3 linked regions of the Minwuia thermotolerans genome follow. The protein of the gene in region 2 binds, or shares a complex with, the protein of the main gene of each other region. Links are inferred from orthologs where the notes say so. Each region holds a gene or a part of one and is shown on either strand. Other genes may lie near its edges.

The links.
Region 1: the proteins of secY (region 2) and secA are in contact, whole or in part, in a crystal structure (PDB 3DIN), measured with the Thermotoga maritima proteins. The link is inferred for Minwuia thermotolerans from one-to-one orthologs. Residues at the interface, in WP_004081795.1 of Thermotoga maritima: Glu108, Gly109, Glu110, Glu111, Ala236, Glu237, Arg238, Arg239, Ile240, Thr241, Ile242, Gln243, Tyr244, Ala245, Arg246, Arg247, Val248, Thr249, Gly250, Arg251, Arg252, Val253, Tyr254, Gly256, Ala257, Ser258, Thr259, Tyr260, Leu261, Pro262; in WP_004082002.1 of Thermotoga maritima: Glu261, Ala262, Arg263, Lys300, Ala301, Arg302, Thr303, Ile304, Ile305, Leu323, Tyr324, Asp325, Pro326, Val329, Ser330, Tyr333, Ile336, Lys340, Phe345, Val349, Glu363, Phe364, Tyr374, Ser375, Gly376, Gly377, Glu393, Ile395, Thr482, Ser483.
Region 3: secY (region 2) and secG share a complex: the UniProt entries of both Escherichia coli proteins name them as parts of the sec protein translocase complex. The link is inferred for Minwuia thermotolerans from one-to-one orthologs.

The regions. Positions count from the first base shown.
Region 1 is NZ_PIGG01000026.1:241,943-245,869, reverse strand. The notes cover bases 528-3,758. They hold secA (preprotein translocase subunit SecA), read left to right. Parts: upstream 528-834; coding sequence 835-3,558; downstream 3,559-3,758. Other genes in these bases: CWC60_RS23525 (transglycosylase SLT domain-containing protein), read right to left, coding at 3,575-3,758; CWC60_RS06955 (peptidylprolyl isomerase), read right to left, coding at 528-627. Also shown: more of CWC60_RS06955, read right to left, coding at 1-527; more of CWC60_RS23525, read right to left, coding at 3,759-3,927. UniProt on the Escherichia coli protein: Required for protein export, interacts with the SecYEG preprotein conducting channel.
Region 2 is NZ_PIGG01000076.1:6,043-13,490, forward strand. Bases 3,986-6,934 are described here. They hold secY (preprotein translocase subunit SecY), read left to right. Parts: upstream 3,986-4,762; coding sequence 4,763-6,106; downstream 6,107-6,934. Other genes in these bases: rpmD (50S ribosomal protein L30), read left to right, coding at 3,986-4,062; rplO (50S ribosomal protein L15), read left to right, coding at 4,103-4,654; CWC60_RS21535 (adenylate kinase), read left to right, coding at 6,103-6,678; rpsM (30S ribosomal protein S13), read left to right, coding at 6,798-6,934. Outside these bases: rpmC (50S ribosomal protein L29), read left to right, coding at 1-118; rpsQ (30S ribosomal protein S17), read left to right, coding at 123-374; rplN (50S ribosomal protein L14), read left to right, coding at 412-780; rplX (50S ribosomal protein L24), read left to right, coding at 783-1,106; rplE (50S ribosomal protein L5), read left to right, coding at 1,118-1,675; rpsN (30S ribosomal protein S14), read left to right, coding at 1,675-1,980; rpsH (30S ribosomal protein S8), read left to right, coding at 1,991-2,389; rplF (50S ribosomal protein L6), read left to right, coding at 2,392-2,925; rplR (50S ribosomal protein L18), read left to right, coding at 2,937-3,305; rpsE (30S ribosomal protein S5), read left to right, coding at 3,318-3,875; more of rpmD, read left to right, coding at 3,868-3,985; more of rpsM, read left to right, coding at 6,935-7,166; rpsK (30S ribosomal protein S11), read left to right, coding at 7,174-7,448. UniProt on the Escherichia coli protein: The central subunit of the protein translocation channel SecYEG. Consists of two halves formed by TMs 1-5 and 6-10.
Region 3 is NZ_PIGG01000031.1:98,908-102,404, forward strand. What follows is about bases 170-2,970. They hold secG (preprotein translocase subunit SecG), read right to left. Parts: upstream 1,835-2,970; coding sequence 1,505-1,834; downstream 170-1,504. Other genes in these bases: CWC60_RS08355 (CTP synthase), read right to left, coding at 170-1,423; tpiA (triose-phosphate isomerase), read right to left, coding at 1,927-2,676; CWC60_RS08370 (peptidylprolyl isomerase), read left to right, coding at 2,822-2,970. Also shown: more of CWC60_RS08355, read right to left, coding at 1-169; more of CWC60_RS08370, read left to right, coding at 2,971-3,497. UniProt on the Escherichia coli protein: Subunit of the protein translocation channel SecYEG. Overexpression of some hybrid proteins has been thought to jam the protein secretion apparatus resulting in cell death; while this may be true it also results in FtsH-mediated degradation of SecY.

The sequences.
Region 1 (3,927 bases), on a different replicon or contig from region 2:
AGCCTCGAACTCCGGCACCATCTGGCCCTTCTGGAAGAAGCCGAGATCGCCGCCTTGCGGACCGCTGGGCCCGGTCGATTTCTGCATCGCCAGTTCGGCGAAGTCGGCGCCCTCTTCCAGCTCCTTCATGACCGCACGGGCTTCGTCCTCGGTCTTCAGCAGGATGTGGCGGGCGTGGACGGCCGGTTCGGGATCCGCGGTCTTGACGTACTCCTCGTAGCGCGCCTGCAGCGCCGCCTCGTCGATTTCCGCCTCGATCCTGTCGAGCAGGAAATATTCGAGGATGCGCGAGCGACGGAAGGCCTCCACCTCCGCCTTCAGATCCTCGCTCTCGGCGACATCCGTCTCCTTCGCCGCCTCCAGCAGCAGGCGATTGTTCACCGCGCGGCGGACCAGCATCGGATAGAGCACGTTGATGGGCACCTGGCGGTATTGCTGCGGCAGATCCTGCATCAGCGCCATGACCTCGTCGAAGCGCAGTTCCTGGCCGCCGACGCGGGCCACCACCGGGTTCTCCTCGGCGGGCATGGCGGGCGCGGCCTGCTGGGTCTGCTGCGCCACGGCCGACGCCGCCGCCAGACCGATGGCAAGCGCCGTCGCGGCGCCCAGAACGCGGGACTTGAGCATGTCGGGATCCTGTTTCCGGAAACGATAGGGTCGCCGCCACACATATAGCTTCAGGTGCCGCGTCACAACCGCGGGCTCGGCCTCGGCGTCGCGTTGACAGGCGTTCCGGGCCCGCCTATGTCACGCACACGCAGTTCTCCCGGCCTCCGCTCGGCATTTCACGTCGATTCACGCCCCCCGGAGGGCCGGCATTCAGGGATACATTTCATGCTCGGCGCCATCGCCCGGAAAATCTTCGGTACGCCCAACGACCGCATCGTCAAGACCTATCTCAAGCGCGTGGAGCCGATCTCCGCGCTGGAGCCCGAAGTCGAGGCGAAATCCGATGAGGAACTGCGCCAGCGCATTCAGGAGATGAAGGCGGAGGTCGCCGGCGGCCGCGCCCTGGACGACCTGCTGCCCGAGACCTTCGCCATTGTCCGCGAGGCGGCCAAACGCACCCTGGGGCAGCGCCACTTCGATGTACAGATCGTCGGCGGCATGGCCCTGCACGAGGGCCGGATCGCCGAGATGAAGACGGGCGAGGGCAAGACTCTGGTGGCGACCCTGCCCGTGGTGCTCAACGCTCTCACGGGCAAGGGCGTCCATGTCGTCACCGTCAACGACTACCTCGCCCGGCGCGACAGCGAATGGATGGGCGAGATCTACCGCTTCCTGGGTCTGACGGTCGGCTGCATCGTCAACGGCCTGAACGACGCCGAACGCCGCCAAGCCTACGCCGCCGACGTCACCTACGCCACGAACAACGAACTCGGCTTCGACTACCTGCGCGACAACATGAAGTTCAGCCGCGGTGAGATGGTGCAGCGTGGCCACCACTTCGCCATCGTCGACGAGGTCGATTCGATCCTGGTCGACGAGGCCCGGACGCCGCTGATCATCTCCGGCCCGGCCGAGGGCTCGTCGACGCTGTACAAGACCATCGACCCGCTGATCCTCGAACTGTCCGACGAGCATTTCGAGGTCGACGAGAAGGCCCGCGCCGCCACCCTGACCGAGGAAGGCCAGGAGTTCATAGAGAGCCGGCTGGCGGAGCTGGAGATGCTGCACAGCCCCAGCCTCTACGACATGGAGAACGTCACCGTCGTTCACCATGTCAACCAGGCGCTGAGGGCGCACAAGCTGTTCAGCCGCGACACCGACTACATCGTCCGCGACGACAGGGTGATCATCATCGACGAGTTCACAGGCCGCATGATGGAAGGCCGCCGCTACTCGGAGGGTCTGCATCAGGCGCTGGAGGCGAAGGAACAGGTCACGATCCAGCCGGAAAACCAGACGCTGGCTTCGATCACCTTCCAGAACTACTTCCGCAGCTACGACAAGCTGGCCGGCATGACCGGCACGGCATCGACCGAGGCGGAAGAGTTCGAACAGATCTACAAGCTGCCCGTGGTCGAGATCCCGACCAATGTCCCCGTCGCCCGCAACGATCAGGACGACGAGGTCTACCGCAGCGCCCAGGAAAAATATAACGCGATCATCGACCTGATCGAGGATTGTCAGAAGCGCGGCCAGCCGGTGCTGGTCGGCACCGTCTCCATCGAGAAGTCCGAGACGCTTTCGGAGCTGCTGAAGCAGCGCAAGATCGAGCACAGCGTCCTGAACGCGCGGCATCACGAACAGGAAGCGCAGATCATCGCGCTGGCGGGCCGGTCGGGCGCCGTCACAATCGCCACCAACATGGCCGGCCGAGGCACCGACATCCAGCTGGGCGGCAATCTGGACATGCGCCTGGCCAACGAGCTCGAGGACGTGAAGGACGAAAGCAAGCGTGCGGAGCTGGAGGAGAAGATCCGCCGCGAGGTCGAGGAGGACCGCCAGAAGGTGCTTGCCGCCGGCGGGCTGTTCGTGGTCGGCACGGAACGCCACGAGAGCCGGCGCATCGACAATCAGCTCCGCGGCCGCTCCGGCCGTCAGGGCGATCCGGGCGCCTCGCGCTTTTTCCTCAGTCTGGAAGACGACCTGATGCGCATCTTCGGCTCGGAGCGCATGGACACCATGCTGCGCCGTCTGGGCCTGAAGGAGGGCGAGGCCATCGTCCATCCCTGGATCAACAAGGCGTTGGAGAAGGCGCAGCAGAAGGTCGAGGCGCGCAACTACGACATCCGCAAGAACCTGCTGAAGTTCGACGACGTGATGAACGACCAGCGCAAGGTCATCTACGAACAACGCCTGGAGCTGATGGATGCCGAGGACGTCTCGGAGACGGTCGTCGACATGCGGCGCGAGACCGTGGACACCGTCGTCGCCCGGCACATCCCGCCCAACGCCTATCCGGAGCAGTGGGACACGCAGGGGCTGGAGGAGGAGATCCGGCGCATCTTCGGCCTGGACCTGCCCATCGGCGACTGGGCCGGCGAGGAAGGCATCGCCGACGAGGAAATCGTCGATCGGGTGAACAACGCCGTCGACCGCCACATGGCGGAGAAGGCCGCGCGCTATACGCCGGCGATCATGCGTATGGTCGAGAAGAGCCTGCTGCTGCAGATTCTCGACCAGACCTGGAAGGAACACCTGCAGCAGCTCGACTTCCTGCGCCAGGCGGTCGGCCTGCGCGCCTACGCCCAGCGTGATCCGCTGAACGAGTACAAGGCCGAAGCGTTCGAGCTGTTCGAGGGCATGCTGAACCGCATGCGCGAGACCGTGACAGGCGCCCTGTCCAACCTCGAGCTCAGGATGGACGAGCCGGAACAGGCCGTGCCGCAGCCGCGCGGGCCTTCGCAGGACGAGCTGGTGGCGGTCCACCCGGAAGCCGGCGGCGTCGATGACGCTGCCGCCGCGGAGCAGGGCGACACCCAGACCGTGGTGCGGCGCAAGGCCGAAGCCGCCAACCCCGACGATCCCTCAAGCTGGGGACGCGTCCGCCGCAATGCCCCCTGCCCGTGCGGTTCGGGCAAGAAGTACAAGCACTGCCACGGCGCGGCCTGAGCCGCCCGCCGTCCCGTCAGTATCGGCGGACGCGCACCGTATTGCCGCCCGAACGGAAATAGACCGTCGAGCCGCGGCGGATGCGCAATCCGCTTGCGGCGGCCCGGTTGCGGCCGGTGCGCGCGAGCACTTCGGCGCGGCCGGCGTCAAGGGCGTGCACCCGCTCGGTGTTCCAGGCGTCCATCACCAGCTTGCGGTAGCGCAGGGCGCGTTCGGGCGTGCGGCTGTGATAGAAGGAGACGGCGCGCGACCATGAACGCGTCTCCTCGAACAGCTCCTTGAGGAACCGTGCGGCATAGTCCGCGTTCACGATCGGCGTGAAGGCCTGCCGCAGATCCCCGAACGCGTCCGGGTGATATTTCTGGTTCA
Region 2 (7,448 bases):
CAACCTGCGCTTTCAGCGGGTGACCGGCCAGGTCGAGAACACGGCCCGCATTCGCCAGGTGCGCCGCGAGATCGCGCGCATCAAGACGGTCATGGGCGAGCGGACGAAGGGAGCCTGAGAAGATGCCGAAGCGCGTCATGCAGGGCGTCGCGGTCAGCGACGCCAATGACAAGACGGTGGTCATTCGCGTGGAGCGGCGGGTGAGCCATCCGCTCTACAAGAAGATCATCCGCCACAGCAAGAAGATCCACGCCCATGACCCCGAGAACAGCTGCAAGGTCGGGGACACGGTGCGGGTCATCGAGTGCGCGCCCTACTCCAAGCTGAAGCGCTGGGAAGTGGTGGCGACGAACGTGAGCAACGAGGCCGGCTGATTTCCGCCGATCTTAGTGAAGGGACAGGAGTGGTCCGATGATTCAGATGCAAACCAACCTGGACGTCGCCGACAATTCGGGCGCACGCCGGGTGCAGTGCATCAAGGTGCTGGGCGGCTCGAAGCGCAAGGTGGCCGGCGTGGGCGACATCATCGTCGTCTCCGTCAAGGAGGCCATCCCGCGCGGGCGCGTCAAGAAGGGCGACGTGATGCGCGCGGTGATCGTGCGTACGGCCAAGGAAGTGCGCCGCGGCGACGGCACTGCGATCCGCTTCGATCGCAATGCGGCGGTGCTGATCAACAAGCAGAACGAGCCGATCGGCACGCGCATCTTCGGTCCCGTGACCCGCGAGCTGCGCGGCAAGGGCTACATGAAGATCATCTCGCTGGCGCCGGAGGTTCTGTAACCATGGCCGAGAAGTTCAGGATCAGGAAGGGCGACAAGGTCGTCGTGCTGGCCGGCCGCGACAAGGGCCGCAAGGGCGAGGTGCTGCGCGTCATCCGTGACGAGCGCCGCGTTGTGGTCTCCGGCGTGAACATGATCAAGCGTCATCAGCGTCCCGGCGCGGGCAATCCCGGCGGGATCATCGAGCGCGAGGCGCCGATCCACATTTCCAATGTCGCCCACGAGGACCCGAAGGACGGCGCGCCCACGCGCGTCGGCTTCAAGGTGCTCGAGGATGGCCGCAAGGTGCGCGTCGCCAAGCGGTCCGGCGAAGTGATCGACGTCTGAGGAGGAGCAGGATGGCTCAGCCAAGACTGAAAGAACATTACACCAGCCAGGTCGTTCCGCAGATGACGGAACGGTTCGGCTACAAGAACGTCATGCAGATGCCGAAGCTCGAGAAGATCGTGGTCAATATCGGTGTCGGCGAAGGGGTCAGCGATTCCAAGAAGGTGCAGGCCGCTGCCGCGGAACTGGCCCGGATCACAGGCCAGAGGCCGGTGATCACCAAGGCCCGCAAGTCGGTGGCGACCTTCAAGCTGCGCGAGGGCATGCCGGTGGGCGTGAAGGTCACGCTGCGCGCCAGCCGCATGTACGAGTTCCTGGACCGGCTGATCACCATCGCGCTGCCGCGCGTTCGGGACTTCCGGGGCGTGAACCCCAACAGCTTCGACGGTCACGGCAACTACGCCATGGGCCTGAAGGAACAGATCGTCTTTCCGGAACTCAACTACGACGAGGTCGACGACATCCGGGGCATGGACATCATCATCTGCACGACGGCGCGGACCGACGACGAGGCGCGGGAGCTTCTCGCCGGGTTCAACATGCCGTTCCGCAAGCCGGGGAGCGAATAATGGCCAAGGTCAGCTCTATCGAGAAGGACAAGCAGCGCCGCCAGCTGGTGAAGAAACACGCCGCCAAGCGCGCCGAGCTGAAGGCGATCGCGAAGGATCCTTCGCGTCCGCAGGAAGAGCGCTTCGCCGCCCGTCTGAAGCTGGCGGAACTGCCGCGCAACAGCTCCAAGACGCGCCTGCGCAACCGCTGCGCGATCACCGGCCGGTCCCGCGGTTATTACCGCAAGCTGGGCCTGTCGCGCATCGCGCTGCGTGAACTTGGCTCCCAGGGATTGATCCCGGGCCTCGTCAAGTCGAGCTGGTAAGGATAGAGACATGTCGTTTTCTGATCCCATCGGAGATATGTTGACCCGTATCCGGAACGGCCAGATGGCGCGCAAGACCGCCGTCCGGGCGCCGGCCTCGAAGTTCCGCGCCGGCGTGCTCGACGTGCTCAAGCGCGAAGGCTACATCCGCGATTTCCGTCTGGAAGACGGCGATCGGGGCTTCCCGGAACTGGTCATCGAACTCAAGTATTTCGAGGGCACGCCCGTGATCTCGAAGATTCGCCGCGTCTCGAAGCCGGGCCGGCGCGTCTATTCCAAGATCGCCGACCTGGGCAAGGTCGCCAACGGCCTGGGCATCTCGGTCCTTTCGACCCCGCGGGGCGTGCTCTCCGACGAGGAAGCCCGCGCCGAGAATGTCGGCGGCGAAGTACTCTGCGAGGTGTTCTGATCATGTCGCGTATCGGCAAGAACCCTGTCCCGGTTCCCAGCGGCGTCGACGTCAAGCTGGACGGCCGGGACATCACCGTGAAGGGCAAGCTGGGTCAGCTCAGCATGCGCTTCGTCCCGGAGGTCGAGGTCAGCTTCGACGATGGCAGGATCACGGTCCGGCCCAAGGACGAGAGCCAGAAGTCCCGCATGATGTGGGGCATGCAGCGCACCCTGGCGGCCAATCTGGTCCACGGCGTCTCGGAAGGTTTTCACCGCGATCTGGAGATCACCGGCACCGGCTACCGCGCCCAGGTCCAGGGCAACAAGCTCAACCTGCAGCTCGGTTTCAGCCACGACGTGGTCTATGACATCCCGGACGGCATCGACATCAAGTGCGAGAAGCCGACCTCGATCCGGGTGTCCGGCATCGACAAGCAGCAGGTCGGCCAGGTGGCCGCCGAGATCCGCGGCTGGCGTCCGCCGGAGCCCTACAAGGGCAAGGGCGTGCGCTATGCGGACGAATACGTCGTCCGCAAGGAAGGCAAGAAGAAGTAAGGGCAGCGGCTATGGCTTATTACAAGCGCAAGACAGGGGCGGATCGGCGTCGCGAACGCGTCCGCGCCAAGCTACGCCGGGTTGCCGGCGATCGGCTGCGGCTGTCCATTCACCGCAGTTCCAAGCACATCTACGCCCAGATCATCGACGATCGGGGCGGCCGCACGGTGGCTGCGGCGGGTACCGTCGAGAAGGGCCTGGTCGGCGACATCAAGTCGACCATGTCCGTGGCGGCGGCCGAGGCGGTCGGCAAGGCGCTCGCCGAGCGTGCCGGCCAGGCCGGCGTGAAGTCGGTCGTCTTCGACCGGGGCGGGCTGAAATATCATGGCCGCGTGAAGGCGCTGGCGGACGCCGCCCGTGAGGGCGGCCTGGAATTCTAAGGGGTACGACGCATGGCACGTCCCGACTTTCATGACAGGGATCGCGACAGCGAGTTCGTCGACAAGCTGGTCCACATCAACCGCGTGGCCAAGGTGGTCAAGGGCGGCCGCCGCTTCGGCTTCGCCGCGCTGGTGGTGGTCGGCGACCAGAAGGGCCGCGTCGGCTTCGGCAAGGGCAAGGCCCGCGAGGTGCCGGAGGCGATCCGCAAGGCGACCGAGATGGCCAAGAAAACCATGATCCGCGTGCCGCTGCGCGAGGGCCGGACCCTGCATCACGACATCACCGGCCGTCACGGCGCCGGCAAGGTGGTGCTTCGCGCCGCCCCGGCCGGCACCGGCATCATCGCCGGCGGTCCGATGCGCGCCGTGTTCGAGACGCTCGGCGTGCAGGACGTGGTGACCAAGTCGACCGGCACCTCCAATCCCTACAACATGATCCGCGCGACCTTCGACGCGCTGGAGCACATCACGTCGCCGAAGCGCGTGGCCGCCAAGCGCGGCCGCAAGGTCGGCGACATCGTCAGCCGCCGGGATGACCAGGCGGCGGTTCAGGAGGCGGCCGATGGCTGAGGCAGGCAAGGTCAAGGTGACCCAGATCGGCAGCCCGATCGGGCGGCCGAAGGATCAGCGCGCGACGCTGGTCGGCCTGGGGCTGAACAAGATGCATCGCTCCCGCGTGCTGGAGGACACTCCCTCGGTGCGCGGCATGATCGCGAAGGTACATCACCTGGTGAAGGTGGAGGAAGTCGGCGCCTGAAAAGGCGGGCCGACGGAACGGACAGGAAGGACGATCAGCCATGCGTCTGAATGAGCTGAACGACAATCCGGGCTCGCGGGTCGACCGCAAGCGCGTCGGCCGCGGCATCGGTTCCGGCCGGGGCAAGACCGCCTCGCACGGACAGAAGGGCCAGAAGTCGCGCTCCGGCGTGGCCATCAAGGGCTTCGAAGGCGGCCAGATGCCGATCTACCGGCGGCTGCCGAAGCGCGGCTTCAAGAACATCTTCCGCAAGGACTATGTGGCCGTGAACATCGGCCGGGTGCAGCAGGCGGTCGACGACGGCCGTCTCGACGCGAACGAGAAGGTCAATGGCGCCGCCCTGGTCGCCGCTGGCGTCATCAGCCGCGCCCGCGACGGCGTCCGGCTGCTGGCCAAGGGCGAACTCACGGCGAAGCTCGACTTCGAGATCGCCGGCGCGTCGGCGAAGGCGGTCGAGGCGGTCGAGGGGGCCGGCGGTTCCGTCGCGCTGTCCGACAAGCCGACCGAGGAAGAACTGGCGGCCAAGGCGGCCAAGGCGGAGAAGCGCCGCGAGCGCGCCCGCAGCGGCAAGAAGAAGCCGAAGAAGAAGTGATCGCGGATCGGGGCCGCCCATCCGGCGGCGCGTCCCGATCCTGAATGAACCGAGGGTGTGGCAACAGCGGAGCCGTTCCGGCTCCGCGCCCTTGTTTGAGGTGAACCGATGGCGTCTGCCGCCGAACAACTCGCCGCCAATGTGAACTGGAGCGCCTTCGCCAAGGCGACGGAGCTGCAGAAGCGCCTGTGGTTCACCCTGGGCGCGCTGGTGATCTATCGGCTCGGCACCTACATTCCGGTGCCCGGCGTCGATCCGATCATCATGAAGGACGTCTTCGAGCAGCAGGCCGGCGGCGTCTTCGGCATGTTCAACGTCTTCGCCGGCGGCGCGCTGGAGCGCATGACGATCTTCGCGCTCAACGTCATGCCCTACATTTCCGCTTCCATCATCATGCAGCTGCTGACGACGGTCTCGCCGACCCTGGAGCAGTGGAAGAAGGAAGGCGAGCAGGGCCGCAAGAAGATCAACCAGTACACCCGCTACGGTACGGTGATCCTGGCCGCCTTCCAGGCCTACGGCATCGCCGCGGGACTGGAGGGATTGCAGGGCAGCGCCGGCAGCGCGGTCCAGGATCCGGGCATGTTCTTCCGCTTCACCACCGTGGTGACGCTGACCGGCGGCACGCTGTTCCTGATGTGGCTGGGCGAACAGATCACCGCCCGCGGCGTCGGCAACGGCATCTCGCTCATCATCTTCGCGGGCATCGTCGCCGAGCTGCCCAGCGCGCTGGCCGGCACGCTGGAACTCGGCCGCCTGGGCACGCTGTCGACCGCGGTGATCCTGTTCCTGATCGTCATGGTCGTCGCCACCATCGCCTTCATCGTCTTCGTCGAGCGGGCGCAGCGCCGGGTGCTGGTGCAGTATCCCAAGCGCCAGATGGGCAACCGCATGATCGGGGGCGAGACTTCGCACCTGCCCCTGAAGGTCAACACCGCCGGCGTCATCCCGGCGATCTTCGCTTCGTCGCTGCTGCTGATGCCGGTGACGGTGGCGCAGTTCAGCCAGGCCTCCGGGCCGGAATGGCTGCAGTCGGTCGTCGCCATGCTGGGCCCGGGCCAGCCGCTCTACCTGGCGCTCTACATCTCGGGCGTGGTCTTCTTCTGCTTCTTCTACACCTCGGTGGTCTTCAATCCGCAGGACACGGCCGACAACCTGAAGAAGAACGGCGGTTTCGTGCCCGGCATCCGTCCGGGCCAGCGCACGGCCGAATATCTGGACTATGTGCTGACCCGCATCACCGTGATCGGCGCCGCCTATCTGGCCGCGGTCTGTCTGTTGCCGGAGATCCTGCGCGGGCAGTGGAATGTGCCCTTCTATTTCGGCGGCACGTCCCTGCTGATCGTGGTCTCGGTGACCATGGACACCGTCGGCCAGATCCAGAGCCATCTGCTGGCGCATCAGTACGAGGGGCTGATCAAGAAATCGAAGCTGAGGGGAGCGAGGCGTTGAACATCATCCTTTTCGGCCCTCCGGGCGCGGGCAAGGGAACCCAGGCCCAGTTCATCGTGGAACGCTATGGCGTGGTGCAGCTCTCGACGGGGGACATGCTGCGCGCCGCGGTGGCCGAGGGCACCGAACTGGGCAAGCAGGCCAAGGCGGTGATGGACCGAGGCGACCTGGTCGACGACGCGACCATCATCGGCATCATCGGCGACCGGATCGACGAGCCCGACTGCCGCAACGGTTTCATCCTGGACGGCTTCCCGCGCACCCAGGCCCAGGCAGAGGGGCTGGACCGGCTGCTGGCGGACAAGGGGCTGAAGCTCGACGCGGTGATCGAGATCCGCGTGCCCGACGAGGAACTCTACAAGCGCATCGAGACCCGCGCCGCCGAGACCGGCGGCGCCCGGGCCGACGACAACGCGGAGACGCTGAAGAAGCGTCTCGACGTCTATCATTCGCAGACCGCGCCGGTGCTGTCCTACTACGAGAAGCAGGGCATGCTGGACACCGTGGACGGTCTGCAGTCAATCGAGGCGGTGACGACGGAGATCACCAAGGTTCTGGACGGGAAAGAATAGGCCGGAGGCGGTTGACGGACAGACGCGCATTCGTATAATCGCGCGCCTTCAACGAGCTTCTGGTCTTCGGGCGGCCTTCGCCGCGCCTTCCCGGCTGCGTTATTTGAGGAGAGAGCAACGTGGCGCGTATTGCTGGTGTCAACATTCCGAGCGCGAAACGCGTGGAGATCGGTCTGACCTACATTCACGGAATTGGCTCGGCCAAGGCCAGGGAGATCTGCGACAAGATCGGGATCGCCCAGGAACGGCGCGTCAACGACCTGACCGACGCCGAGGTCATCCAGATCCGCGAGGTCATCGAGAGCGACTACATGGTCGAAGGCGACCTGCGCCGCGAGACCGCGATGAACATCAAGCGGCTGATGGACCTGAAGTGCTATCGCGGGCTCCGGCACCGCCGCAGCCTGCCTGTGCGCGGCCAGCGGACCCACACCAACGCCCGCACCCGCAAGGGGCCGGCCAAGCCGATCGCCGGCAAGAAGAAGTAGGATCCAGATGGCGAAGAAAGAAACACGCGTCCGCCGCCGCGAGCGGAAGAACATCACCAACGGCGTGGCTCACGTCCAGGCGTCGTTCAACAATACCCTGATCGCCATCACGGACGTTCAGGGCAATGCGATTTCCTGGTCGTCGGCCGGTTCCATGGGCTTCAAGGGCTCCCGCAAGTCGACGCCCTATGCGGCGCAGATGGCGGCGGAAGACGCTGGCCGGAAGGCCCAGGAGCATGGCGTGCGTATCCTCGAGGTGCAGGTGAAGGGGCCGGGTTCGGG
Region 3 (3,497 bases), on a different replicon or contig from region 2:
TGACCTCGTAGCGGTGGCGGTGACGTTCGCTGATCGAGCGGCTGCCATAGATTTCCGCAACGCGGCTGCCCTCCTTCAGATCGCACGGATAGCGCCCGAGGCGGAGCGTGCCGCCCATGTCATCCTTGCCCGTGCGCCGCTCCTTCTGCCCGCCCTCGCGTTCCCATTCGGTCATCAGGCCGACCACGGGGTCCTGGCACGGGCCAAATTCTGTCGTGTTGGCGTCGTTGAGGCCGACAAGGCTCCGGGCGGCCTCGATGACCGCCATCTGCATGCCGAAGCAGATGCCGAAATACGGCACCTGGCGGGTGCGGGCGAACTGCGCCGCGCGCATCTTTCCCTGGGCGCCGCGCTCGCCGAAGCCACCGGGGACCAGGATCGCGTTGACGTCCTCCAGGCGCTGCACCGCGCCCTCGTCGGTTTCGAAGACCTCGGAATCCAGCCACTCGACGTCGACGCGGACATTGTTGGCGATGCCGCCATGGCGCAGCGCTTCGGCCAGCGACTTGTAGGCGTCGGGCAAGCCCACATACTTGCCGACGATACCGACCTTCACCGCACCCTCCGGATTGCCGACGCGCTCACCGATCAGGCGCCAGCGGCTCAGATCCGGTTCGTCGGTGGAATCCAGACGGAAGTGGTTCAGCACCTCCACGTCCAGCCCCTGGGCATGGAACATGATCGGCGCGTTGTAGATGTTGTCGATGTCCGGCGCCTGGATGACGGCCTCCGGCCGGACATTGCAGAACAGCGCGATCTTGCGCCGCTCGCCTTCCGGAATGCCGGTCTCGCAGCGGCAGACCAGCATCTCGGGCTGAATGCCGATGGAACGCAGTTCCTTCACCGAGTGCTGGGTCGGCTTGGTCTTCAGCTCGCCCGCGGCGCGGATGAAGGGCACCAGGGTGAGGTGCACGAACATGGCACGGTCGCGGCCGAGTTCCTGGCCCAACTGGCGGATCGCCTCCAGGAACGGCAGGCTCTCGATATCGCCTACCGTGCCGCCGATCTCGACCAGGACGAAGTCGTGGCCCTCGGTGCCCGCCAGGATGAATTCCTTGATGGCGTCGGTGATGTGCGGAATCACCTGCACCGTGGCGCCCAGATAGTCGCCGCGGCGTTCGCGCTCGATCACGGTCTGGTAGATGCGGCCGGTGGTGACATTGTCGGCCTGGTTGGCCGCGACGCCGGTGAAGCGTTCGTAGTGGCCCAGGTCCAGGTCCGTCTCGGCCCCGTCCTCGGTGACGTAGACCTCGCCGTGCTGGTAGGGACTCATGGTCCCCGGGTCGACGTTGATATAGGGGTCCAGCTTGCGCAGCCGCACCGTATAGCCGCGGGCCTGCAGCAGCGCGCCCAGAGAGGCGGATGCCAGTCCTTTGCCGAGTGAGGAAACCACGCCGCCGGTGATGAAGATGAACCGCGTCATGGACCTTCCTTCTATCGGAAAACGCGCAGGCGACAAAGCGCCGATCCGCGGACCGGCGCAAGCGGCAGGAAAACCGGCGGATTAATCGGATTGCGGGACAGCCGGACCTTCGGGCTGCGCGGGTGCGGCAGGGGCCTGCTGCTGCACCGGCTGGTCGAGAATCGATCCCGATTCGTCCTTGCCCCCGACCAGGATGGCCAGGATGATCGACGTGGCGATGAACATCGCCGCCAGCACCGCCGTGGTCCGCGTCAGCAGATTCGCCGTGCCCCGGCCGGACATGATGCCGCCCATGCCGCCGCCCGATCCGCCACCGATGCCGAGCGCACCGCCTTCGGACCGCTGCATGAGGATGACGCCGACCATCGCAATGGCGATCAGGACGTGGATGACGGTGATGATGGTAAGCATGGGCTGCGGAAATTCCGGGCTGACTTGGGGCTGGGGCGGCTTTTACACACTATCAGATCGGATGCAATGCCCGGCTGGTCAAGCGGCCGGCCTCAGACCTTCGCCGCCGCGGCGATGGCAAGGAAATCCTCGGCCTTCAGACTGGCCCCGCCGACCAGCGCGCCGTCGACCCCGTCGACCGCCAGCAGCGCCCCGGCATTGTCGGGCTTGACGGAACCGCCATAGAGAATGCGCAGGTCGTCGGGGAAGAAATCCTCGGCCACGGTGCGGATATGCCGATGCACATGGGCCACGTCCTCGGCCGTCGGCGTGTGTCCCGTACCGATCGCCCAGACGGGTTCGTAGGCGATCACCGCGTTCTCCCGCGTCGCCCCCGACGGCATCGACCCCCGGAGCTGGTGCGAGAGCACGAGTTCGGTTTCCTCGGCCTGCCGCTGCGCCTCGGTCTCGCCGATGCAGACGATGGCGACGAGGCCCGCCTCCAGCGCGGCTTCGGCCTTTGCGCGGATCAGGTCGTCGTCCTCGCCGTGGTCGATGCGCCGTTCCGAATGGCCGACGATGACATGGCTGCAGCCGATGTCCTTCAGCATCCAGGCGGAGATGTCGCCGGTGTGCGCACCCTTCTCGGCGATATGGCAATCCTGGCCGCCCAGCGCCACGCGGTCGCGGATCCCGGCTTCCTCCAGCGCCCGCGCCATGATCGGGATCAGCGTCGCCGGCGGACAGATCAGAAGTTCCGCACCGCCGGCGCGTCCGATACCATCCGCCAGCGCCCTGACCTGCTCCGCGGCGTCAGCGGCAAGTCCGTTCATCTTCCAGTTGCCGGCAATCAGCATCACCATACCCCCTGCTGGATCCATATGGAGTGCATAGCGCGGATCGCGCCCGAGGTCACCCGTCGCAAGGGCGCGCGGCGGTTGCGGGGCGCGCGGGGCGCGACTAATGTCCGCCAGCCGAATTCCAAGCGCGGAGCCGCGAGACAGCACCATGATGCAGAAGACGCAAAAGGGCATGGCCAAATGGGTCGTCCGGGCCCTGCTGGTCCTCCTGATCCTCAGCTTCGCGCTGTGGGGTCTGAACGACTTTGTCGGAACGGCCCCGAATGCCCCGGTGGCCACCGTCGGCGACCGCGAGATCGAGAGCCAGCGCTTCGTCAACGAGGCGCAGCGGCGGATCCAGTTTCTCTCCCAGCAGCAGAACCGGCCCATCGATCCGGAACTCGCCATCCAGATCGGGCTCTACAATCAGGTCCTTTCGGGGATGGTCGACAACGCTGTCCTGGCCGAGGAAGCCGAGGAACTCGGTCTTGGGGTAACCGACGATGCAGTGGCCATCGAGATCCGCAACGACCCGGGGTTCACGGGCCCGACCGGGAACTTCGACCGCTTCCGCTTCGAGGAAACCTTGCGCCGCGCCGGCTTTTCAGAGGGCGAGTTCGTCGAGAGCCTGCGGCAGGACATGCTGAACCGGCAGATCGAGTCGACCATGACCGCGGGTCTGGCCCAGGGCCCCGCCCCGATGGCGCGCGCCATCCTGGCCTGGCAGCTCGAAAGCCGGGACCTGCGCATCCTCAGGCTGCCCAATGATGCTCTGGCCACCGCGCCGGAGCCGGACGAGGCCGCATTGCGGGCCTATCACGAGGCCAACCCTGTCCCCTTCACCG